Regions from separate parts of the Streptomyces sp. NPDC093795 genome, predicted to be linked through region 3. Evidence: riboswitches for the same ligand, from Rfam matches in the RefSeq annotation. Region 3 holds a riboswitch; each other region holds the start of a gene.
The links. Region 3 has a riboswitch for thiamine pyrophosphate ahead of ACIRB7_RS26665 (thiamine ABC transporter substrate binding subunit). Riboswitches for the same ligand answer to the same signal wherever they lie in the genome.
Positions count from the first base shown of each region.

Region 1: linked by a shared signal. The riboswitch ahead of thiC (phosphomethylpyrimidine synthase ThiC) and the one ahead of ACIRB7_RS26665 (thiamine ABC transporter substrate binding subunit) in region 3 are both predicted to bind thiamine pyrophosphate.
Region 2: linked by a shared signal. The riboswitch ahead of thiO (glycine oxidase ThiO) and the one ahead of ACIRB7_RS26665 (thiamine ABC transporter substrate binding subunit) in region 3 are both predicted to bind thiamine pyrophosphate.

Region 1 covers NZ_JBIWIO010000012.1:249,700-257,217, forward strand. The annotation lists gene hisC (histidinol-phosphate transaminase) at 1-168, opposite strand, end outside; gene ACIRB7_RS29145 (LacI family DNA-binding transcriptional regulator) at 561-1,667, shown strand; gene ACIRB7_RS29150 (metallophosphoesterase) at 1,932-3,275, shown strand; gene ACIRB7_RS29155 (hypothetical protein) at 3,436-4,071, shown strand; gene thiC (phosphomethylpyrimidine synthase ThiC) at 4,159-5,946, opposite strand; TPP riboswitch at 5,940-6,074, opposite strand; gene ACIRB7_RS29165 (YibE/F family protein) at 6,146-7,504, shown strand.
Region 2 covers NZ_JBIWIO010000011.1:132,725-140,242, reverse strand. The annotation lists gene ACIRB7_RS27335 (DUF4126 domain-containing protein) at 1-38, shown strand, start outside; gene ACIRB7_RS27330 (phytoene desaturase family protein) at 117-1,556, shown strand; gene ACIRB7_RS27325 (hypothetical protein) at 1,602-2,429, opposite strand; gene metF (methylenetetrahydrofolate reductase [NAD(P)H]) at 2,484-3,401, opposite strand; gene thiE (thiamine phosphate synthase) at 3,501-4,154, opposite strand; gene ACIRB7_RS27310 (Rv2175c family DNA-binding protein) at 4,334-4,699, opposite strand; gene ACIRB7_RS27305 (NAD(P)/FAD-dependent oxidoreductase) at 4,743-5,957, opposite strand; TPP riboswitch at 6,051-6,164, shown strand; gene thiO (glycine oxidase ThiO) at 6,162-7,361, shown strand; gene thiS (sulfur carrier protein ThiS) at 7,358-7,518, shown strand, end outside.
Region 3 covers NZ_JBIWIO010000010.1:334,658-342,175, forward strand. The annotation lists gene ACIRB7_RS26630 (M23 family metallopeptidase) at 1-134, opposite strand, end outside; gene rpsB (30S ribosomal protein S2) at 391-1,332, shown strand; gene tsf (translation elongation factor Ts) at 1,435-2,271, shown strand; gene pyrH (UMP kinase) at 2,437-3,201, shown strand; gene frr (ribosome recycling factor) at 3,296-3,853, shown strand; gene ACIRB7_RS26655 (phosphatidate cytidylyltransferase) at 3,853-4,956, shown strand; gene rlmN (23S rRNA (adenine(2503)-C(2))-methyltransferase RlmN) at 5,037-6,143, shown strand; TPP riboswitch at 6,173-6,283, shown strand; gene ACIRB7_RS26665 (thiamine ABC transporter substrate binding subunit) at 6,381-7,460, shown strand.

The DNA of each region.
Region 1 (7,518 bases), on a different contig from region 3:
GCTCTCCATGACCCCCGGCAGTGGCGGGTACGGATTCTCGTTGGAGGACAGCTTGAAGGCCACGGGGCCGCCCGCGGCCGCCGGCCTGCCCGGCTTGTAGGTGGGGACGCCGTCCAGCTCGGCGCGCAGCTTGGGGCTGCCCGTACTCGTCCCGCTGGTCTCGCTCACTGTGTGGCCTCCTCGACCGTCCGTACCGCCAATACTCCTCACCTTAAGAGGATTCACCCCCGCTGCGAATGGCCTGTGGACAACAGGAGGGACACGCTGGGGACACAGCCACCCGGAGCGGCCCGAAACAGGGGGAGCGCGGACCGGGGTGGCGCGCGCCGGTGGCGAGCGCCGTGGCGCGCATCCCCCGTAGAGGTGAGTTGAGACCTCTTCGAGACCTCGCCCCCACGCCAGGCCTACGCCGTTCGACAACCACAGGTCCCATGTCAAGAACCCCAACTACCTTGGATTCCTTGCCGATTGGCCGCTGTCGACCATGCAGAAACGTGCCTGTCAACGCTTGCATATGCGACCGTCTCAACCGCCCCTCATCGCCCTACTATCGGCTCGCCATGACAGCAGCAGGGAAGCACCAGGTGAGCCGGGCACAGACCCGGGGAAGCCGGCAGGGCCGGGCGGGCATCCGGGACGTGGCCGCCGCCGCCGGGGTCTCCATCACGACTGTCTCCGACGCGCTCAACGGCAAGGGCCGACTCCCCGACGCCACCCGCCGTCACGTACGCGAGGTCGCCGACCGGCTGGGCTACCGCCCGTCCGCGGCGGCCCGCACGCTCCGCACCGGGAAGTCGGGACTCATCGGCCTGACCGTGACCACGTACGGGGATGAACCTTTCACCTTCACCGAATTCGCGTACTTCGCGGAGATGGCCAGAGCAGCCACATCGGCCGCGCTCGCCCGGGGCTACGCCCTGGTCATCCTCCCCGCCACCTCCCGCCATGACGTCTGGTCGAACGTCGCCCTCGACGGCACCGTCGTCATCGACCCCTCCGACCACGACCCGGTCGTCACCGAACTGGTCCGCCAGGGCCTCCCCGTCGTCTCCGACGGACGCCCCGCCGGCACCCTTCCGGTCACCGCCTGGGTCGACAACGACCACGAAGCCGCCGTCCTCGACCTGCTCGACCACCTCGCCGACGCCGGCGCCCGCCGCATCGGACTCCTCACCGGAACCACCACCGACACCTACACCCGCCTGTCCACCACCGCCTACCTCAACTGGTGCGAGCGAGTGGGCCAGGACCCCGTCTACGAGGCCTATCCGGCGCACGACCCGTGCGCGGGCGCCGTCGCGGCCGACCGGCTGCTCGCCCGACCGGACCGGCCCGACGCCGTCTACGGCCTCTTCGACCCCAACGGAACCGACCTCCTCGCGGCCGCGCGCCGCTACGGACTGCGCGTCCCGGACGACCTGCTGCTGGTCTGCTGCAGCGAGTCGACCGTCTACGCCACCACCGAACCGCCCATCACGACCCTCTCGCTCAAGCCGCGCCGCATCGGCACGGCCGTCGTCCAACTCCTCATCGACGCCATCGAGGGGACCGACGCCGACGGCCCGGTCGAGCAGGTCATACCGACCGAACTCATCGTCCGCACCTCCTCGCAGCGCCGTCCGCCCCGCACGACGGTCAGCCCGCCGCGCTCACCCGCGAAGGACTGAATTCCGCCCCGCCCAATCCGCCGTCCCCGCCCCTGCCCGTGGGCAGGGGCGGCGAAACCGGCCATCGAACCGGCCTCAACCCTGGACTCGACCTTCTCAATTCGGGCGAAACAACCGGTGAACCCGGAGTGGACCCGGATTCACCACCCCTGGTGCGTCACACAGGAGGAAGCTCATTCCTATGATGGGCGCACGACATCGTGGACCACCCCGACCAGGCCGGGCCGCGATGTGCAGGGCATCGCGACGGTGGTGGAGGGGTCCATGACTCAGGGGGCCGGGCAGGAGCCCGTGGTGCGCACGGCGACATTGCGCGACTTCCGCGTACCGCCGTACGCCCGGGTGCCCGTACAGGGCCATGTCACCGAACCGACGCCGGCGGAGCCCCGGCCGACCTCCGCGGCGCCACGACCGGCGCACGCACCGGCCGGGAACCCACCCGCGCCCGCCGCACCGCCGGGCGCGCCCCTGCCCCCCGCCGCACCGCCGGCCGCACCCGCGCCCGCACCGCCGCAGGCCGCACCCGCGCAGCCCGCGCCCATGCCCGCCGAGCCGACCCTCCATCTGGGACGCCGTACCGCACCCGCGTACGCCGCCACGGCCGGTTCCTCCATCGTCTCCGTCGCCACCGGTCACCCGGGCAACGCCTTCCCGGACGACGCGATGCCCGAGGGCTACACGCCGACCGAGCGCGACCTCCCGGTCATCAACCGCGGCGACACCGTCCAGGTCCCGGTCGCCCCCGAGACCGCCCCCGCCACGGAGCCCGCGCCCGCGAACGGCGAGGGACCCGGCCCGCTCTTCGTCGTCGGTGACGTCCACGGCTACCTCGACGAGCTCGTCGCCGCCCTCCACGCCCAGGGCCTCATCGACGAGAACGGCAGCTGGGCCGCGGGCAACGCCCGCCTCTGGTTCCTCGGCGACTTCACCGACCGCGGCCCCGACGGCATCGGCGTCATCGACCTCGTCATGCGGCTCTCCGCCGAGGCCGCCGCCGCCGGCGGCTACTGCAAGGCCCTCATGGGCAACCACGAACTGCTGCTCATCGGCGCCAAGCGCTTCGGCGACACCCCGGTGAACTCCGGCGCGGGCACCGCCACCTTCCAGGCCGCCTGGCTGCTCAACGGCGGCCAGAAGCACGACATGGACCGGCTCCAGGACGTCCACCTCCAGTGGATGTCCCGGCTCGACGCCGTGGTGCGCGAGGACGACCACCTCCTCCTGCACTCCGACACCACCGCGTACCTCGAATACGGCGGGACCATCGAGGACGTCAACGACACGGTCCACGACATCCTCAACCGGAACGACGCCGACGAGGTCTGGGACGTCTTCCGCAAGTTCACCAAGCGGTTCGCCTTCCGCGACGAAGGCGGCCCCCAGGCCGTCCAGGAGCTGCTCTCCACCTACGGCGGCCACCGGATCGTCCACGGCCACAGCCCCATCCCGTACCTCCTCGGCCAGGTCGGCACGGAGGACGGCGAGGGCAATTCCGGCCCGGTCGTCGACGGACCGCACGTCTACGCGGACGGTCTGGCGATCGCCATGGACGGCGGAGTGACCATGGCCGGAAAGCTACTGGTCGTCCAACTCCCCCTGGACCGCTGAGGCATAACCCTGCGCATCCGGGGAAGGCGAATTCCGGAAACTCCCTGTCAGCGCGTGGCACCCCGGCCCTACCATCGGGTCCATCCGTAGCAGGCTCTCCTCCGTTTCCGCCCGACCCACCGTGTCCCACGGCTGATCCGGGCCTACGGAGCATCGGGGGATGCACATGAACGTGGCTCCGCACCTGCTGACCGAGGACCGCGCCGAGTACGAGCGGATCCTCGACCAGGCACTGAGCACCGCCCACGCACGCCCGGACCTCTCCGGAGCCGGGACCCGGCTCACGCTCGCGCAGCTGCGCGCCATGACGCTGAACGCGACGGCACTGGTCACCAGCGCGGCGGCGAGCGAGTACGACCACTTCGTGAAGGTCCGCGAGGCGAACCGCGCCGCGCTCGGGGCCCGGTCACCGGAACCGGCCGACCGTCCCGGTCCCGGCGCGGGCGTCGTCGCGATCTTCACCGTCCTGGTGCCCGTCCTCGCCGGGTCGGCCGCAGCCGTACTCCTGCTGGTCGGCGCGGTCCTGCGGGCCCTCGCCCCCACCCTGGTCTTCGGTGCGACGCTGCTGACGGCCGGCCTGGTCTTCGGCACCCTGGCCGCGGCCGGACTGCTCTGCGCGGCCGCCGGGCTCCTCGTGACGGCCCTGCGCAACACTCCGGCCGCGAGCGCCCCACCCGACGAGGAGCTGACCCGCGCCCGGGAGGCCTGGCACCGCGCCCTCCTCGAACGCGGCATCCTCCCCTTCCTCCGCGACGCCCTGGCCGCCACCGGCCCACCGGCACCGCCCCTCCCCTGACACGCCACCGGCCCGCGGCTCCCCCGGGGCCGCGGGCCGGACAAGCGCCGGAGAAGGTCAGTCCGCCACGGGTCGGTCCGCCACGGGTCAGTCCGCCAGCGGCAGGTAGACGCGGTTACCGCTCGCGGCGAACTCCTTGGACTTCTCCGCCATCCCGGCCTCGATCTCCTGCTGCGTACCGCCGTGCTCCCGGCGGATGTCCTGCGAGATCTTCATCGAGCAGAACTTCGGACCGCACATCGAGCAGAAGTGCGCGGTCTTCGCGGGCTCCGCCGGCAGCGTCTCGTCGTGGAACTCGCGTGCGGTGACCGGGTCGAGCGCCAGGTTGAACTGGTCCTCCCAGCGGAACTCGAACCGCGCGTCCGACAGCGCGTCGTCCCACTCCTGCGCGCCCGGGTGCCCCTTGGCGAGGTCCGCCGCGTGGGCCGCGATCTTGTACGTGATGACGCCCGTCTTCACGTCGTCCCTGTTCGGCAGGCCCAGGTGCTCCTTGGGCGTGACGTAGCAGAGCATCGCCGTGCCCCACCAGGCGATCATCGCCGCGCCGATGCCCGAGGTGATGTGGTCGTAGGCGGGCGCGACGTCCGTCGTCAGCGGGCCGAGCGTGTAGAACGGCGCCTCCTCGCAGATCTCCTGCTGGAGGTCGATGTTCTCCTTGATCTTGTGCATCGGGACGTGCCCGGGGCCCTCGATCATCGTCTGGACGTTGTGGCGCTTGGCGATCGTGTTCAGCTCGCCGAGCGTGCGCAGCTCCGCGAACTGCGCCTCGTCGTTGGCGTCGGCGATCGAGCCGGGGCGCAGTCCGTCGCCGAGCGAGTACGTGACGTCGTACGCCGCCAGGATCTCGCAGAGCTCCTCGAAGTTGGTGTAGAGGAAGTTCTCCTCGTGGTGCGCGAGACACCAGGCGGCCATGATCGAGCCGCCGCGCGAGACGATGCCGGTCTTGCGGCGCGCGGTGAGCGGCACGTACGGCAGGAGTACGCCGGCGTGCACGGTCATGTAGTCCACGCCCTGCTCGGCCTGCTCGATGACCGTGTCCTTGTAGATCTCCCAGGTCAGGTCCTCGGCCCTGCCGTCGACCTTCTCCAGGGCCTGGTAGAGCGGCACGGTGCCGATCGGCACGGGGGAGTTGCGCAGCACCCATTCGCGGGTGGTGTGGATGTTGCGGCCGGTGGACAGGTCCATGACCGTGTCGGCGCCCCACTTGGTCGCCCAGGTCATCTTCTCCACCTCCTCCTCGATGGAGGAGGTGACGGCGGAGTTGCCGATGTTGGCGTTGACCTTCACCAGGAACCGCTTGCCGATGATCATCGGCTCGATCTCCGGGTGGTTGACGTTCGCCGGGAGCACCGCGCGGCCTGCGGCGATCTCCTCCCGTACGACCTCGGGAGAGACGTTCTCCCGGATCGCCACGTACTCCATCTCCGGGGTGATCTCGCCCCGGCGGGCGTACGCGAGCTGCGTCACCGCCTCGCCGTCGCGGCCCCGGCGCGGCAGGCGCGGGCGGCCGGGGAAGACGGCGTCGAGGTTCTTGAGCCCGCCCCCGCGCGGCGAGGTGTGCTTGATGCCGTCGTCCTCGGGGCGGACCGGGCGGCCCGCGTACTCCTCGGTGTCGCCGCGCGCGATGATCCAGTTCTCGCGCAGCGGCGGAAGGCCCCGGCGTACGTCGGTGTCGACGGTGGGGTCGGTGTACGGGCCGGACGTGTCGTACAGCGTGACGTCCTTGCCGTTGGTGAGGTGCACCTGACGGACCGGCACCCGGAGGTCGGGGCGCGAGCCCTGGACATACCCCTTGTGCCAGCCCGGCGTGCGCTCGCCGTCGACAGAGGTGCCGTCCTGGTCGGAGGCAGGCGTGCGTGCGTCCTGAATGGTCATGAGACCGATCTCCCTACGCCGGCATTACCCGGTAACAGGTTCGGCGGTCGGCGCAGCCTCTTCCCGTACGTGCGTACGGTGATCAGCGCCCTCTCAGCCCGGTGCTCCGAGCTCCCGCGTGTGCAAAGGTGCCACCACGCTAGCGTCATCCCTGGCGTGCTGAACAGTGGGCCCCCGTCGTTCTTGCGATGATCGGTCGGTGACTTCCCCCGAGCAGACTCCCGAGCCGCACGGCCACGACCACGGTCCAGGCCCCTCCCACGGGCACGGCCAGGGGCACGGCCACAGCCACAGCCACGGCCCCGCCGCCCCGGTCTCCCGGCACCTGCGCAAGGTCATCGCCGCGGTCCTGATCCCCTTCGCCACCGCTGTCGTGGTGGGCCTGGTGTGGCTGTGGCCGGGCGGCGCCCCGGCGCACGAGCGCACCGGCGTCGGCTTCGACCGGCAGACCGAGCAGGGCAGCGTCGTCTCCGTCGAGCAGGTCGACTGCAAGGACGTGAACGCCGCGCAGGTCCCGCCGACCGGCGACACCTCCACCCCGGAGGGGCGCGAGGCCGTCGAATCCCAGCAGGGGCAGTGCGAGAAGGCGACCATCGAGGTGACAAGCGGCCCGGAGAAGGGACGTACGTTCACCGAGATCGTGCAGCCGGACGCGCCACGCCAACTGCACGAGGGGCAGGGGGTGGTGGTGGCGTACGCCCCCGACGCCCCACGCGACCTGCAGTACTCGGTGACCGATGTGAACCGTAAGGTCCCGTTGGCGATCCTCGCCGGGATCTTCGCCCTGGTCGTCGTCCTCGTCGGCCGGATGCGGGGCGTGATGGCACTCATCGCCCTCGTCGCGAGCTTCCTCGTGCTCACGTTCTTCATCCTGCCGGCGATCCTTCAGGGATCGAACCCGCTGGTCGTGGCGCTGGTCGGTTCGAGCGCCATCATGCTGATCGCGCTCTACATGTGCCACGGCCTCTCGGCCCGCACCTCGGTCGCTGTGCTCGGGACGCTGATCTCCCTGCTGCTGATCGGCCTGCTCGGCTCGCTCTTCATCGGCTGGGCCTCGCTCACCGGCAACACCGACGACAACACCGGCCTGATCCACGGCCTGTACCCGAACATCGACATGTCCGGCCTGCTCCTGGCCGGGATCATCATCGGTTCGCTCGGTGTGCTCGACGACGTGACCGTCACCCAGACCTCGGCGGTCTGGGAGCTGCACCAGGCAGATCCGGGCATGGGTCCACGCGCGCTGTACCGGGCCGCCATCCGCATCGGCCGCGACCACATCGCCTCGGTCGTGAACACCCTGGTGCTCGCCTACGCGGGCGCCGCCCTCCCGCTGCTGCTGCTCTTCTCGATCGCGCAGAGCAGCATGGGGACGGTGGCCAACAGCGAGCTGGTCGCCGAGGAGATCGTGCGGACGCTGGTGGGATCGATCGGGCTGGTCGCCTCGGTGCCGGTCACCACGGCGCTCGCGGCCCTGGTGGTCTCCGCCGACCGACCGGCTTCCGGGGGATCCCGGCCCGCGGCGGTACGGGGCGGACGGCGCCGCCGCGCCAAGTGAGGCGTACGAGCCGG
Region 2 (7,518 bases), on a different contig from region 3:
CACGGCCCCCGTCCGACGACGGGTCGGAGCACTTCTGACCGGCAGGCCCCGGACGCCCGACGGGACCTCCGACCGGGTTTCCACCACTGTCCGAGGCGCCGGATAAAGTCGCCGGCATGGCACGGATTGTGGTGATCGGCGCGGGACTCGGCGCCATGGCGGCGGCGGCCCGGCTGGCCGTGGCGGGCCACCGGGTGACGGTGTACGAGCGGGGCGCGACGTACGGCGGCGCGGTCGGCCGCTTCGAGCGGGACGGCTTCGCCTTCGACACGGGCCCGGGGCTGCTGCATCTGCCCGCCGTGTACCGGGACCTGTTCGTGAAGACCGGCAAAGAGCCCCTGGAGGAGTGCGTCACGCTGACGCAGGTCGACCCGGCGGCCCGTCATGTCTTCGCCGACGGCACCCGCGTGGACCTGCCGAACGCCTCCCGGGCCGGCACGGTCGCCGCCCTGGACGCGGCGCTCGGCGCCGGCGCGGGCGAGCGCTGGGGCGACTTCCTCGTCCGCGCCCGCGAGGCCTGGGACCGCACCCGCCGCCCGCTCCTGGAGGAGCCGCAGCCGACCGACCCCGCGCCCCTGGCCCGTGAGCCGTACCCGGCCCTGAAGCCGGGCCTGTTGCGGCGGCCGACGACGACGCTCGCGCAGGTGGGGGTGCGGGAGCTGCGCGACCCCCAGCTCGCCGCCCTGCTCGACGCGTACGCGTGGGCGTACGGCTTCGACCCGGCCACCGCCCCCGCCTCGGCCGCCGTCCTGCCGTACATGGAGCAGACCTTCGGCAGCTGGTACGTGGGCGGGGGGCTGCGGGCGCTCGCCGACGCGGTGTACGAGCGGTGCCGGAAGCGGCGGGTCGAGTTCGTCTTCGACACTCCCGTCGAGGGCGTCCTGGAGAAGGACGGCCGGGCGGTGGGCGTCCGGCTGGCCGGGGGCGACACCGTCGAGGCCGACCATGTCGTCTCCGGGGCCCCGCTGCCCGCCCTCGACCGGGACCGGGTCGTCGAGTGGGGCCCCGGTGACGACCGGCCGCGCCACCAGGCCCTCGGTACGGGCCGGGTGACGGTCTGTCTGGCGCTGCGCGGGGCCCGCGAGCCGGAGGCGGTCCACCGGACCGTGGTGCACGCGGCCGGCGAGCGGCCGACGGTGACGGTGCTGCGCCCGGACGATCCGGCGCTGCGCCCGGACGCGGACCACGAGTCGGTGACGGTCACGGCGACCGTCCCCACGTCCGGGGAAGGGGAACAGGAGTGGGAGGCGTTCGCCGGGCGGATGGTCGAGGCGGCCGGGCGGGCGGTGCCGGGGCTGCGGGAGCGGCTGCTGTGGCAGCACGTCCGCACCCCGGAAGACGTACGGCGGGACACCGGCGCCGCAGAGGTGCCGGGGCCCGCGCTCGCCGGGGCCGGCGGGCGGCTGCTCCCGGCGGACAACCGCTCCCCGCTGCCGGGCCTCTGGTTCGCGGGCGGCTGGTCCCACCCGGGCGGCGGGCTCGCCCACGCGGGCATGTCGGGCGCCCTTGTGGCGGGGTTCATCGTGGAGGGCGCGGACTTCCGCGGCTCGCAGTGAGCGCGTGGGGCCGTCGGCGCGACTCGCCGACGGCCCCACGGTCACTCAGTACCGGTACTGCTGCTGGTCGTCCTGGTGCGGCTCGTAGCCGTACGGGCTCGGTCCCTGTGGAGGCTGCTGCGGCTGGGGCGCCTGCTCGGTGTCGCGCTGCTGCGGGACCCAGACCCCGCCGGGCGGCGTGTCGTAGGTGTACGAGGGGGCGTACGGGTCGGTGTAGTACGAGCCGTACTGCTGGCCGTCCGTGCCGGGACCGATGTACGGGTCGGAGTAGGCGGCGTACTGCTGCTGCGCCGCGGCGGCGCCGTAGTCGTAGGCGGGCTGCTGCTGGTCGTAGGCCGGTGCGTAGGGGTCGTACCCCGTGTCGTGCCCCGTCTCGTACCCGGTGGCGTGGCTGTGCGCCGTGTCCTGGCCCGTGCCGTAGACCCCGTACTGGCCGGTGTCGTCGGGCATGGGCAGGGGCTCGTAGACGGCGGTGGTCTCCGCGGCGGGCTGCTGCTCACCGGCGCCCTCCGGCACGGCGTACGAGGTGTCCTCGCCGCCGTAGGACAGCTCGGTGACCTCAAGGGTGGGCCCGGCCTGCGCGGGAGCGCCGGACCTGCGTCGACGGCTCGCGCCGGGACTGCCGCCGATCGCCCAGCCGGTGGAGAAGCCGCGGCGGAAGGAGAGCGTCACGTACGTCTGGCCGACGGCGAAGGCGACCGCCCCTGCGATGATCACCGCCACCAGGGACAGCAGGACGCCCGCGACCACACCGAGGAAGCCGCAGAAGGCGAGCACCCGCCAGCGCAGCCGTGCCTTGTACTGGAGGAGCACCTCCCCCAGCAGCCACAGTGCGACCACTCCGAACGCGATGTAGAGGACCGTCCACCCCATGCCCCGCCGCCCCTCTCCACGGTCACCGCCGCGGGTCGGGGCGGGTACGACCGGTCACGACTGCTGGTGCAGTCCGAGATTCTCGTAGATCTCGAGCGTCGCGGTGGAGCTGTTCAGCGTGATGAAGTGCAGTCCGGGGACACCCTCGGAGAGCAGCCGCGCGCAGAACTCCGTCGCGAACTCGATACCGATGGAGCGTACAGCGGTGGGATCGTCCTTGACGGCGAGGATGCGCTCTTTCACATCGTCGGGGAAGGCCGCGTTGCTCAGCTGGGGCAGTCGGCCGAGGGTCTTCACGTTCACGACGGGCATGACTTCGGGGATGATCGGGGTCTCGCAGCCCGCCTTCGCGACGCTGTCGCGGAGCCGCAGGTAGTTCTCCGGATCGAAGAACATCTGGGTGATCGCGTAGTCGGCGCCCGCACGGCACTTGTCCACGAAGTGCCGGATGTCGGTGTCCCAGTCGGTGGAGCGGGGGTGCATCTCCGGGAAGGCGGCGACGCCCACGCAGAAGTCACCCGACTCCTTGATCAGCCGGACCAGGTCGGCCGCGTACCGCACGCCCTCGGGGTGCTCGATCCACTCGCCCAGCGGGTCACCGGCCGGGTCGCCGCGCAGCGCGAGCATGTTGCGGATGCCGGCGTCGGCGTACTGGCCGAGGACGTTCCGCAGCTCGGCGACCGAGTGGTCGACGGCGGTGAGGTGGGCGACCGGGGTGAGCGTGGTGTCGGAGGCGATCTTCTGGGTGGCCTTCACGGTGCCGCCGCGGGTGGAGCCGCCGGCGCCGTAGGTCACGGAGACGAAGCTCGGTCCGACCGCCTCGACCCGGCGCATCGCGTTCCAGAGGCCCTGCTCGCCCTTCGCGGTCCGGGGCGCGTAGAACTCGAAGGAGTACGACGTGCCGCCGGAGGCGAGGATCTCGCGGACCGTGCGGGCGCGGTCCGAGCGGACAGAAGCGGTACCAAGGGCCATACCGGCAGGTTAGACGGGGTGCGCCGAGCGGTGTGAACGGTGTCCGGCTGTTGGACACCTTTTCGGACAGGCGGCCGGGCGGATCCTTGGACGAGCGCCCTACTCCCCCGCCCGCTCCCGGACCCGCTCGGCGAGGGCGGCCGTGGCGGCGGCCGGGTCGTCGGCCTCGGTGATGGCCCGGACGACGACGATCCGGCGCGCACCGGCGTCCAGGACCTCTTCGAGGTTGGTCGCGTCGATGCCGCCGATGGCGAACCAGGGCCGGTCCTGGGCGAGGCCCGCCGCGTACCGCACGAGGTCGAGGCCCGGCGCGTACCGTCCGGGCTTGGTCGGGGTGGGCCAGCACGGACCGGTGCAGAAGTAGTCCACGCCCGGTTCGACGGCGGCCGCGGCCGCCTCGCTCTCGGCATGGCAGGACCGGCCGATCAGGACCTCTTCGCCGAGGATCGCGCGGGCGGCGGGCACGGGCAGGTCGCCCTGGCCCAGGTGGAGCACGTCGGAGCCGATGGCGTGGGCGACGTCGGCCCGGTCGTTCACGGCGAGGAGCTTGCCGTGGCGGCGGGCGGCGTCGGCGAGGACGGCGAGGTGCTCCAGCTCCTCACCGGCCTCCATGCCCTTGTCGCGGAGCTGCACGATGTCCACGCCGGAGGGGAGCACGGCGTCGAGGAAGTCGGGCAGGTCGCCCTGGCGCTTCCGGGCGTCGGTGCAGAGATAGAGCCGGGCGTCGGCGAGCCGCTCACGAGGCGTGGGCATGGGTGGGTTCCCCCCGTCGGTGTCGCCGGTGGCGGGGGGGGGGGGGGGGGGGGGGGGGGGGGGGGGGGGGCCGCGCGGGGGGGGGGGGGGGGGGGGGGGGGGGGCGGGCCGGGGGCCCCCCCCCCCCCCCCCGCCACCCGCTGGTGGTGTCTTCGGTGCGTGCGCGCGTGCGGACGTCGTCAGAGGGCGAGCGCCTGGGCGCGGCGCTTCACCTCCGTGCCGCGGTTCTCGTTGAGCGCCTGCGCGGGCGTGCCCGGCAGGCTCTCGTCCGGAGTGAAGAGCCACTCCAGCATCTCCTCGTCGCTGAAGCCGTCGTCCCGCAGCACGGTCAGGAGCCCGACGAGGCCCTTGACGATCCTGTCGCCCTGGATGAAGGCGGCGGGGATCTGCAGGGCGTTGTTCTCTCCACGGCGCACGGCGATGAGCTGGCCTTCATTGATCAGCTGCCGCACGCGCGTCACCTCGACATCGAGCATCTCCGCGATGTCGGGCACGTAGAGCCAGGCGGGGACGAGCGCATCGATCTTCACGTCAATCTTGGTCACAGGACAAGCCTGCCATCCCGGACCGACAGCCGGTACTCGGGCCCTACAGGACCGCCGCCTTCAGGGGTACGGACGGGTCGGCGGCGCGCGCGGGATCGACGGGGGTGGCCGCCTCGACGAGCTTGCGGCCCTGGGCCAGGTCGCGGGGGCGGCCGACGGCGAGGAGGGCCACCGGCACCCCGGCGCGCAGCCAGAGCACCGACCAGGCCTCGTCGGCCGGGTCGCCGCGCCACAGCAGTTCGTCCGCGTCGGCGTGGTGGCCGGCGTACTGGACGAAGCGGCCGAACTGCTCGGACCAGAAGTACGGGACGGGGTCGTACGGCGTGTCCGCGGACCCGGTGATCGCCGCGGCGACCGTACGGGGGCCCTGGAGGGCGTTGTCCCAGTGGTGGACGAGGAGGCGCTCGCCGTAGCGGGCGGAGGGGAAGGAGGCGCAGTCGCCGACGGCGTACACGTCGGGCAGGGAGGTGCGCAGCCGCTCGTCGGCGGTGATGGCGCCGCTCGGGTCGAGGGCGATGCCGGAGCCGGTGAGCCAGCCGGTGGCGGGGCGGGCGCCGATGCCGACGACGACGGCGTCGGCGGGAAGCTCGCGGCCGTCGGCGAGGAGGACGCGGCCGGGTTCGACGGTGTCCACGCGCGCGTGGGTGAGGAGTGTGGCGCCGTTCGCCTCGTACCACTCGGCCATGGGGGTGGTGACCTCGGCGGGCAGGGCTCCTGCGAGGGGGCGGTCGGCGGCCTCGACGACGGTGACGGCGCAGCCCGCCTCGCGCGCGGCGGTGGCGAACTCGGCGCCGATCCATCCGGCACCGACGACCACGACGGTGTGGCGGCGCCCCAGGACGGGCCCGAGGCGTACGGCGTCGTCGAGGGTGCGCAGCAGGTGGACACCGGGGACGCCCTCGGCGCCGGGCAGGGTGACGGGCTGGGCGCCGGTGGCGACGACGAGGGTGTCGTAGCCGACGGGTCCGGCCTCGGTGTCGATCTCGTGGTCGGCGGCGCGCAGTCCGGTGACGTCGAGGCCGAGGCGGAGCTCGATGCCGAGGGCCTCGAAGTCGACGTCGAAGGCGGAGTCCTCGGCCTTGCCGAGGAGGACGGCCTTGGAGAGCGGGGGCCGGTCGTAGGGCTGATGGGGTTCGGCCCCGATGAGGGTCACGGGGCCGGTGAAGCCCTGTTCGCGCAGGGCGACGGCGGTCTGTACGCCCGCCATCCCCGCGCCGACGATCACGACACGCTGCTCGGCCTGCTTCTGCTCGCTCACCCGACCACCTTACGCAGCTGACGGGCCATCAGGAATATGGAGGTGAGGGAGGGGCCTGTGGCCCCCCGGAGGCGGAAGCTAGTCTGGCGGGCGTAAAGCACTCGCGGGAGCCCGGACGCACCGGGCTGAGAGGGAGGCTGGGACGGCCTCCGACCGTACGAACCTGATCCGGGTCATGCCGGCGAAGGGAGGGGCTGGACGCCCATGCGTTCTTCCGAAGTCTCACGCACCTCCGACACCTCCGACATCTGCGATGTCCTCGTGGTGGGGGGCGGGATCATCGGCCTGGTCACGGCCTGGCGGGCCGCGCGGCGCGGACTGCGCACCGCCGTCGTCGACCCGGACCCCGGTGGTGGCGCCGCGCGGGTCGCGGCCGGGATGCTCGCCGCCGTCACCGAACTCCACTACGGCGAGGAGACCCTGCTCGGGCTCAACCTCGCCTCCGCCGCACGGTATCCCGCGTTCGTCGCCGAGATCGAGGAGGCCACCGGCCACGACGTCGGCTACCGCGCCTGCGGCACCCTCGCGGTCGCCCTCGACGCCGACGACCGGGCGCACCTGCGCGAGCTGCACGCCCTGCAGACCCGCTGCGGGCTCGCCTCCGAGTGGCTCAGCGGCCGGGAGTGCCGCCGCCTCGAACCGATGCTCGCCCCCGGGGTGCGCGGCGGGCTGCGGGTGGACGGCGACCACCAGGTCGACCCGCGCCGGCTCGCCGCCGCGCTCCTCGTCGCCTGCGAACGGGCCGGGGTGGTCTTCCACCGCGCCCTCGCGCGGAGCCTGACGGTGGTACGGGACCGGGCGCGCGGTGTCGTACTCGCCGGGGGCCGGGAACTGACGGCCGACCAGGTCGTCCTGGCCGCAGGGAGCCTGAGCGGGCGGCTCGCGGGCGTGCCGGCCGAGGTGCTGCCGCCCGTGCGCCCCGTGAAGGGCCAGGTGCTGCGGCTGCGGGTGCCGGCCGCGTACGCCCCCTTCCTCTCCCGGACCGTCCGGGCCGTCGTGCGGGGCAGCCACGTCTACCTGGTGCCCCGGGAGAACGGCGAACTCGTCGTCGGCGCCACCAGCGAGGAGCTGGGCTGGGACACGACGGTCACGGCGGGCGGGGTGTACGAGCTGCTGCGCGACGCCCACGAGCTCGTCCCCGGGATCACCGAGCTGCCGCTCACCGAGACCCTGGCGGGGCTCCGGCCGGCGTCCCCCGACAACGCGCCGCTGCTCGGCCCCACCGCGCTGCCCGGCCTCCACCTGGCCACCGGGCACTACCGCAACGGGGTCCTGCTCACCCCCGTCACCGGCGACGTCATGGCCGAGGTCCTCACCACGGGCGTCCTCCCCGACGAGGCGCGTCCCTTCACCCCCCGCCGTTTCTCCCCCGCCCCTCCCGCACGTCAGGAGCAGCCCGTATGAACGTGTCCGTGAACGGAGAACCGCGCGAGCTCTCCGGCCCCGTCACCCTCGACGCCCTCGTCGCCACCCTGACCACGTCCCGCTCCGGGGTCGCCGCCGCCCTCAACGAGACGGTCGTGCCGCGCGGGGAGTGGGCGTCGACGCCGCTCGGCGAGGG
Region 3 (7,518 bases):
GGGCCGGCCGGGGGCTGCCAGCCGCGGAGGATCTCCGGCGGTGGCGGGCCCACGGGCCACAGCAGCCCGAGCGTGAGGATCAGGGCCGTCAGGTGCGCGAGGTGCATGGGATGCATGAAGGGCATGGGGTGCATGGAGGAAGGCTCCCCGGCATGACCGGTTCCGCCGGGCCGCGGACGCCTTCTGTGGACTACTCGCCGGTTGTGGACAGGGCCGTCACCCGGCGCTCCCGGGTTCCCGTACACTTCCTATGGCGACCCGGGTCACCGGGTCGACTTCGCACGCCCCGCCAACCAGCCCTCACCGGCCGGTGGCAGCGCCTTTCGGTCCCTAGTGGCACGGCGCGTCGGGGCGTCAGGACATAACCGAGAAACCCAAGGAGATACGGCCATGGCCGTCGTCACGATGCGGGAGCTGCTGGAAAGCGGCGTCCACTTCGGTCACCAGACCCGTCGCTGGAACCCGAAGATGAAGCGCTTCATCTTCACCGAGCGCAACGGCATCTACATCATCGACCTGCTCCAGTCGCTGTCGTACATCGACCGCGCCTACGAGTTCGTCAAGGAGACCGTCGCGCACGGCGGCTCCATCATGTTCGTCGGTACGAAGAAGCAGGCCCAGGAGGCCATCGCCGAGCAGGCGACGCGTGTCGGCATGCCGTACGTCAACCAGCGTTGGCTCGGTGGCATGCTCACCAACTTCTCCACCGTCTACAAGCGTCTGCAGCGCCTCAAGGAGCTTGAGCAGATCGACTTCGAGGATGTGGCCGCGTCCGGCCTCACCAAGAAGGAGCTCCTGGTCCTCTCCCGCGAGAAGGGCAAGCTGGAGAAGACCCTCGGCGGTATCCGCGAGATGTCCAAGGTGCCCAGCGCCGTCTGGATCGTGGACACCAAGAAGGAGCACATCGCCGTCGGCGAGGCGCGCAAGCTGAAGATCCCGGTCGTCGCGATCCTCGACACCAACTGCGACCCCGACGAGGTCGACTACAAGATCCCGGGCAACGACGACGCGATCCGCTCCGTCACCCTGCTCACCCGCGTGATCGCCGACGCCGTCGCCGAGGGCCTCATCGCCCGCTCCGGCGCCGCGACCGGCGACTCGAAGCCGGGCGAGAAGGCCCAGGGCGAGCCGCTCGCCGAGTGGGAGCGCGACCTGCTCGAGGGTGAGAAGAAGGCCGACTCGGACGAGGCCCCCGCCGCCGAGGCCGTCGAGGCCCCCGCTGCCGAGGCCGTCGAGGCCCCGGCCGCCGAGGCTGTCGAGACCGAGGCCCCGGCCGAGGCCGCTGACGAGGCTGTCGCCGAGGCTCCGGCCGCGGACGCCGAGCAGGCCTGACCCTCCAGGACCTTCGGGTGACGACGGCGGGGGCCCACAAAGCCCCCGCCGTCCACCCGTAGACCCGCCCGATCTTTCAGACTTCGAGAGAGAAACAGACTCATGGCGAACTACACCGCCGCTGACGTCAAGAAGCTCCGCGAGCTCACCGGCGCCGGCATGATGGACTGCAAGAAGGCCCTGGACGAGGCCGACGGCAACGTCGACAAGGCCGTCGAGGCGCTGCGCATCAAGGGCCAGAAGGGTGTCGCCAAGCGTGAGGGCCGCTCCGCCGAGAACGGCGCCGTGGTCTCCCTCATCGCCGACGACAACACCTCCGGTGTCCTCGTCGAGCTGAAGTGCGAGACGGACTTCGTCGCCAAGGGTGACAAGTTCCAGGCCGTCGCCGACCAGCTCGCCGCCCACGTCGCCGCCACCTCCCCGGCCGACCTGGAGGCGCTGCTCGCCTCCGAGATCGAGGCCGGCAAGACCGTGCAGGCGTTCGTCGACGAGGCCAACGCCAACCTCGGCGAGAAGATCGTCCTGGACCGCTTCGCGCAGTACGCCGACGGCTTCGTCTTCGCGTACATGCACCGCACGATGCCGGACCTCCCGCCGCAGATCGGTGTCCTCGTCGAGTTCGACAAGGCCGACGCCGCCGTCGCCAAGGGTGTCGCCCAGCACATCGCCGCCTTCGCGCCGAAGTACCTCACCCGTGAGGACGTCCCGGCCGAGGTCGTCGAGACCGAGCGTCGCGTCGCCGAGGAGACCACCCGCGCCGAGGGCAAGCCCGAGGCCGCGCTCCCGAAGATCGTCGAGGGTCGCGTGAACGGCTTCTTCAAGGACGCGACGCTGCTCGGTCAGCCGTACGCCCTTGACAACAAGAAGTCCGTCCAGCAGATCCTGGACGAGGCCGGTGTCACCCTGAAGCGCTTCACCCGCATCAAGGTCGGCATCTGAGTCCGTACGCGAACGCGACGGACGCCGGACCCCCCGGTAGGGTCTGAAGCAGTCGTCCGCGTACGCGCAGGACGACCGCAGATCTGACAGGAGGCCATTGCCGTACGGGAAACCCGCGAGGACCCAAGGCAATGGCCTCCTTCGTATGTGCACGAGGAGATCTCCATGAACCAGGGCGCCGTACAGGGCGACGACAACAACGGCAGGACGGCCGGGCGCTACATGCTGAAGCTGTCCGGAGAGGCCTTCTCCGGCGGCACCGGCCTGGGTGTCGACCCCAATGTCGTGCACGCCATCGCGCGTGAGATCGCGGCGGTCGTCCGCGACGGCGCGGAGATCGCGGTGGTGATCGGCGGCGGCAACTTCTTCCGCGGCGCCGAACTCCAGCAGCGCGGCATGGACCGGGCCCGCTCCGACTACATGGGCATGCTCGGCACCGTGATGAACTGCCTCGCCCTCCAGGACTTCCTGGAGAAGGAAGGCATCGACTCACGCGTCCAGACCGCCATCACCATGGGCCAGGTCGCCGAGCCGTACATCCCGCTGCGTGCCGTGCGCCACCTGGAGAAGGGCCGCGTGGTCATCTTCGGTGCGGGCATGGGCATGCCGTACTTCTCCACGGACACCACCGCCGCCCAGCGAGCCCTGGAGATCGACGCCGAGGCCCTGCTCATGGGCAAGAACGGCGTGGACGGCGTCTACGACTCCGACCCGAAGGCCAACCCCGACGCGGTCAAGTTCGACGCACTGGAGTACGGCGAGGTGCTCTCCCGCGACCTCAAGGTCGCCGACGCCACCGCCATCACCCTGTGCCGGGACAACAACCTCCCGATCCTCGTCTTCGAACTGCTCACCGAGGGCAATATCGCTCGCGCGGTGAAGGGTGAGAAGATCGGCACGCTCGTGAGCGACCAGGGCACCCGGGCCTGACCCGAACCGGGGAACCGCCCCGCGAGGGGATGGACAGAGCCCTGCCGGTCGTACACCGTGCAGGACACAACGCGACGACACGCAGGAGCATGTGGTGATCGAAGAGACCCTCCTCGAGGCCGAGGAGAAGATGGAGAAGGCCGTCGTGGTCGCCAAGGAGGACTTCGCCGCGATCCGCACCGGCCGTGCGCACCCGGCGATGTTCAACAAGATCGTGGCGGACTACTACGGTGCCCTCACCCCCATCAACCAGCTGGCGTCCTTCTCCGTCCCGGAGCCCCGGATGGCCGTGGTGACCCCGTTCGACAAGACCGCGCTGCGCAACATCGAGCAGGCGATCCGGGACTCGGACCTCGGCGTCAACCCGAGCAACGACGGCAACATCATCCGGGTGGTCTTCCCCGAGCTGACCGAGGAGCGCCGCCGGGAGTACATCAAGGTCGCCAGGGGCAAGGCCGAGGACTCGAAGATCTCGATCCGCGCGGTGCGCCGCAAGGCCAAGGAGACCATCGACAAGTTCGTCAAGGACGGCGAGGTCGGCGAGGACGAGGGCCGCCGTGCCGAGAAGGAGCTCGACGAGACCACCGCGAAGTACGTCGCGCAGGTGGACGAGCTGCTCAAGCACAAGGAAGCCGAGCTGCTCGAGGTCTGATGAACGACTCTTCCTGGGGGGCCCCGGCCGGTTCCGGCCGTAGGGGACCCGACCAGGGGCCCGTCCCGGCGGGTCCCGCATACGATCGGCAGCAGGCGGCGCAGACTCGGCCCATGCCCATCGTGCCCGACGTTCCCGCCGGCGGATTCCAGGACCGTCACGGCCGGGGGGCCGCTCACGCGAGCGGTCCCCTGTTCCGTGACGAGACGCCGCACGAGCACCCGCAGGAGCCCATGCACAGCCCCACCCCGACTCCGCCGCCCGCGCCGCAGGCGCCACGGCAGAAGAAGACCGCGGGGCGGGACCTGGGCGCTGCCATAGGGGTCGGGGTCGGTCTCGGGGCCGTCATCATCGCCTCGCTGTTCATCTGGAAAGCGGCGTTCATCGGGGTGATAGCGGTCGCCGTGGTGGTCGGGCTCTGGGAGCTCACCTCCCGCCTCCAGGAGCGCAAGGCGATCAAGGCTCCGCTGGTCCCGCTCGCGGTCGGCGGCGCGGCGATGGTCGTCGCCGGTTACGTCCGGGGTGCCGAGGGCGCCTGGGTGGCGATGGCGCTGACGGCGCTCGCGGTGCTGGTGTGGCGGATGACGGAGCCGCCCGAGGGCTATCTGAAGGACGTCACGGCGGGCGTGTTCGCCGCGTTCTACGTGCCGTTCCTCGCGACCTTCGTGGCACTCCTGCTGACCGCCGACGACGGCCCGCAGCGGGTGCTGACCTTCCTGCTCCTCACCGTGGTCAGCGACACCGGGGCGTACGCCGTCGGCTGGCGCTTCGGCAAGCACAAGCTGGCCCCGCGGATCAGCCCCGGAAAGACCCGCGAGGGTCTGCTCGGCGCGGTGACGTTCGCGATGGCGGCGGGCGCGCTGTGCATGGAGTTCCTGATCGACGGCGGTGCCTGGTGGCAGGGCCTGATCATCGGTTTCGCGGTGGCGGCGAGCGCGACGCTCGGCGACCTCGGCGAGTCGATGATCAAGCGCGACCTGGGCATCAAGGACATGGGCACGCTGCTCCCGGGCCACGGCGGCATCATGGACCGCCTTGACTCGCTGCTGCCGACGGCACCGGTGGTGTGGCTGCTGCTCGCGCTGTTCGTGGGAACCGCCTGATCTGCGGTTCGTCCGATGAAGGGCTCGTTGTCCACAGGGCGGCGGGCCCTTCTTCGTATCTCTGCGACACTGGTATCACCATGCCCAAGCCCGGAGAACTCACTTTCGTCGCCCCCCGCGGAGCCAAGAAGCCGCCGCGGCACCTTGCCGACCTCACGCCTGCCGAGCGGAAGGAGGCCGTCGCCGCGATCGGCGAGAAGCCCTTCCGCGCCAAGCAGCTGTCCACCCACTACTTCGCGCGGTACGCGCACGATCCCGCCGAGTGGACGGACATTCCGGCCGGCTCGCGGGAGAAGCTGGCCGGGGAGCTGCTGCCCGATCTGATGTCCGTGGTGCGGCACATCTCGTGCGACGACGACACCACCCGTAAGACCCTGTGGCGGCTGCACGACGGCACGCTCGTCGAGTCGGTGCTCATGCGCTACCCGGACCGGGTGACCATGTGCATCTCCTCGCAGGCCGGCTGCGGGATGAACTGCCCGTTCTGCGCGACCGGGCAGGCGGGTCTCGACCGGAACCTGTCGACTGCCGAGATCGTGCACCAGATCGTGGACGGCATGCGGTCGCTGCGGGACGGGGAGGTGCCCGGGGGACCGGCGCGGCTCTCCAACATCGTGTTCATGGGCATGGGCGAGCCGCTCGCCAACTACAAGCGGGTCGTCGGTGCCATCCGGCGGCTCACCGACCCCGAGCCGGACGGTCTGGGGCTCTCCCAGCGCGGGATCACCGTGTCCACGGTCGGTCTCGTGCCGGCGATGCTGCGCTTCGCCGACGAGGGCTTCAAGTGCCGGCTCGCGGTCTCGCTGCACGCCCCGGACGACGAGCTGCGGGACACCCTGGTGCCGGTCAACACGCGCTGGAAGGTGCGTGAGGTCCTCGACGCGGCCTGGGAGTACGCGGAGAAGTCCGGGCGCCGGATCTCCATCGAGTACGCGCTCATCCGGGACATCAACGACCAGGCCTGGCGCGGTGACCTCCTCGGCCGCCTCCTCAAGAGCCGACGGGTGCACGTCAACCTGATCCCGCTGAACCCGACACCGGGTTCGAAGTGGACCGCGTCCCGTCCCGAGGACGAGAAGGCCTTCGTCGAGGCCATCGCGCGCCACGGCGTTCCGGTGACCGTGCGGGACACCCGGGGCCAGGAGATCGACGGTGCCTGTGGACAGCTGGCCGCCGCCGAACGCTGACCTTGTACCCTGAGCTCGAACACATCTCCATATTCCGACAGGGGAGCGCCACAGCGCTGAGAGTGCGGTCACCGTAGGACCGCAGACCCTCTGAACCTTGCCCAGGTCATTCTGGGTAGGAAGTTCGGTCGTTAACTCAAGCTGTTGCGCCCTGCCCGCGCCCGGTCCGCCGGTCGTGGGCAGGGCCGCGTCTCTTCCTGGTCACACCCAGGAGGAATCTCAGTGAGCACCAAGAAGATGGCCGCCGCCGCGCTCGCCGCGGCGCTGGGCGTCACCACCCTCGCCGCCTGCGGCACCGAGGACACCCGCGACGCCGCGGGCAAGTCCGGCACGCCCGCCCCGAAGACCGTGACCCTCGTCAGCCACGACTCCTTCAACGCCTCCAAGGAAGTCCTCGCGGAGTTCACGAAGCAGACCGGCTTCACCGTCAAGGTCCTCAAGAGCGGCGACGCCGGCGAGGCCGTCAACAAGGAGATCCTGACCAAGGGCTCCCCGCAGGGTGACGTCTTCTTCGGCGTCGACAACACCCTGCTCTCCCGCGCCCTCGACAACGGCATCTTCGTCCCGTACGAGGCGAAGGGCCTGGACCGCGTCCCGGCCGAGTACCGGCTCGACAAGGAGCACCGGGTCACGCCGATCGACTCCGGCGACATCTGCGTCAACTACGACAAGAAGTACTTCGCCGACAAGAAGCTGGCGCCGCCGCAGACCTTCGACGACCTGGCGAAGCCCGCGTACAAGAACCTCCTCGTCGTCGAGAACCCCGAGCGGTCCTCCCCGGGCCTCGGCTTCCTCCTCGGTACGGCCGCGAAGTACGGCGACGACGGCTGGCAGGACTACTGGACGAAGCTCAAGGCCAACGGTGTGAAGACCGTCGACAGCTGGGAGCTCGCCTACAACCAGGAGTTCTCCGGCTCGGCCGGCGGCAAGCAGGCCAAGGGCGACCGGCCGCTCGTCGTGTCGTACGCCTCCAGCCCGCCGGTCGAGGTGCTCTACGGCGAGCCGCAGCCGAAGGTGGCGCCCACCGGCGTCTCCACCGGCACCTGCTTCCGGCAGACCGAGTTCGCCGGCCTCCTGAACGGGGCGAAGAACCCGGAGGGCGGCAAGGCGCTGGTCGACTTCCTGATCTCGAAGAAGTTCCAGGAGGACATGCCGCTCCAGATGTTCGTCAACCCGGTGGCGAAGGACGCCGCCCTGCCGGAGCTCTTCACGAAGCACGGCGTGGTCGTCGACAAGCCGGAGACCATGGCGCCGGAGAAGATCGCCGAGAAGCGTGACCCGTGGATCCAGCAGTGGTCGTCGCTCGTCCTGAAGTGACACACCTGAAGTGACACGAGGGACACGCGACCTGCGGGGGAGCGCGGCGCGGCTGGGG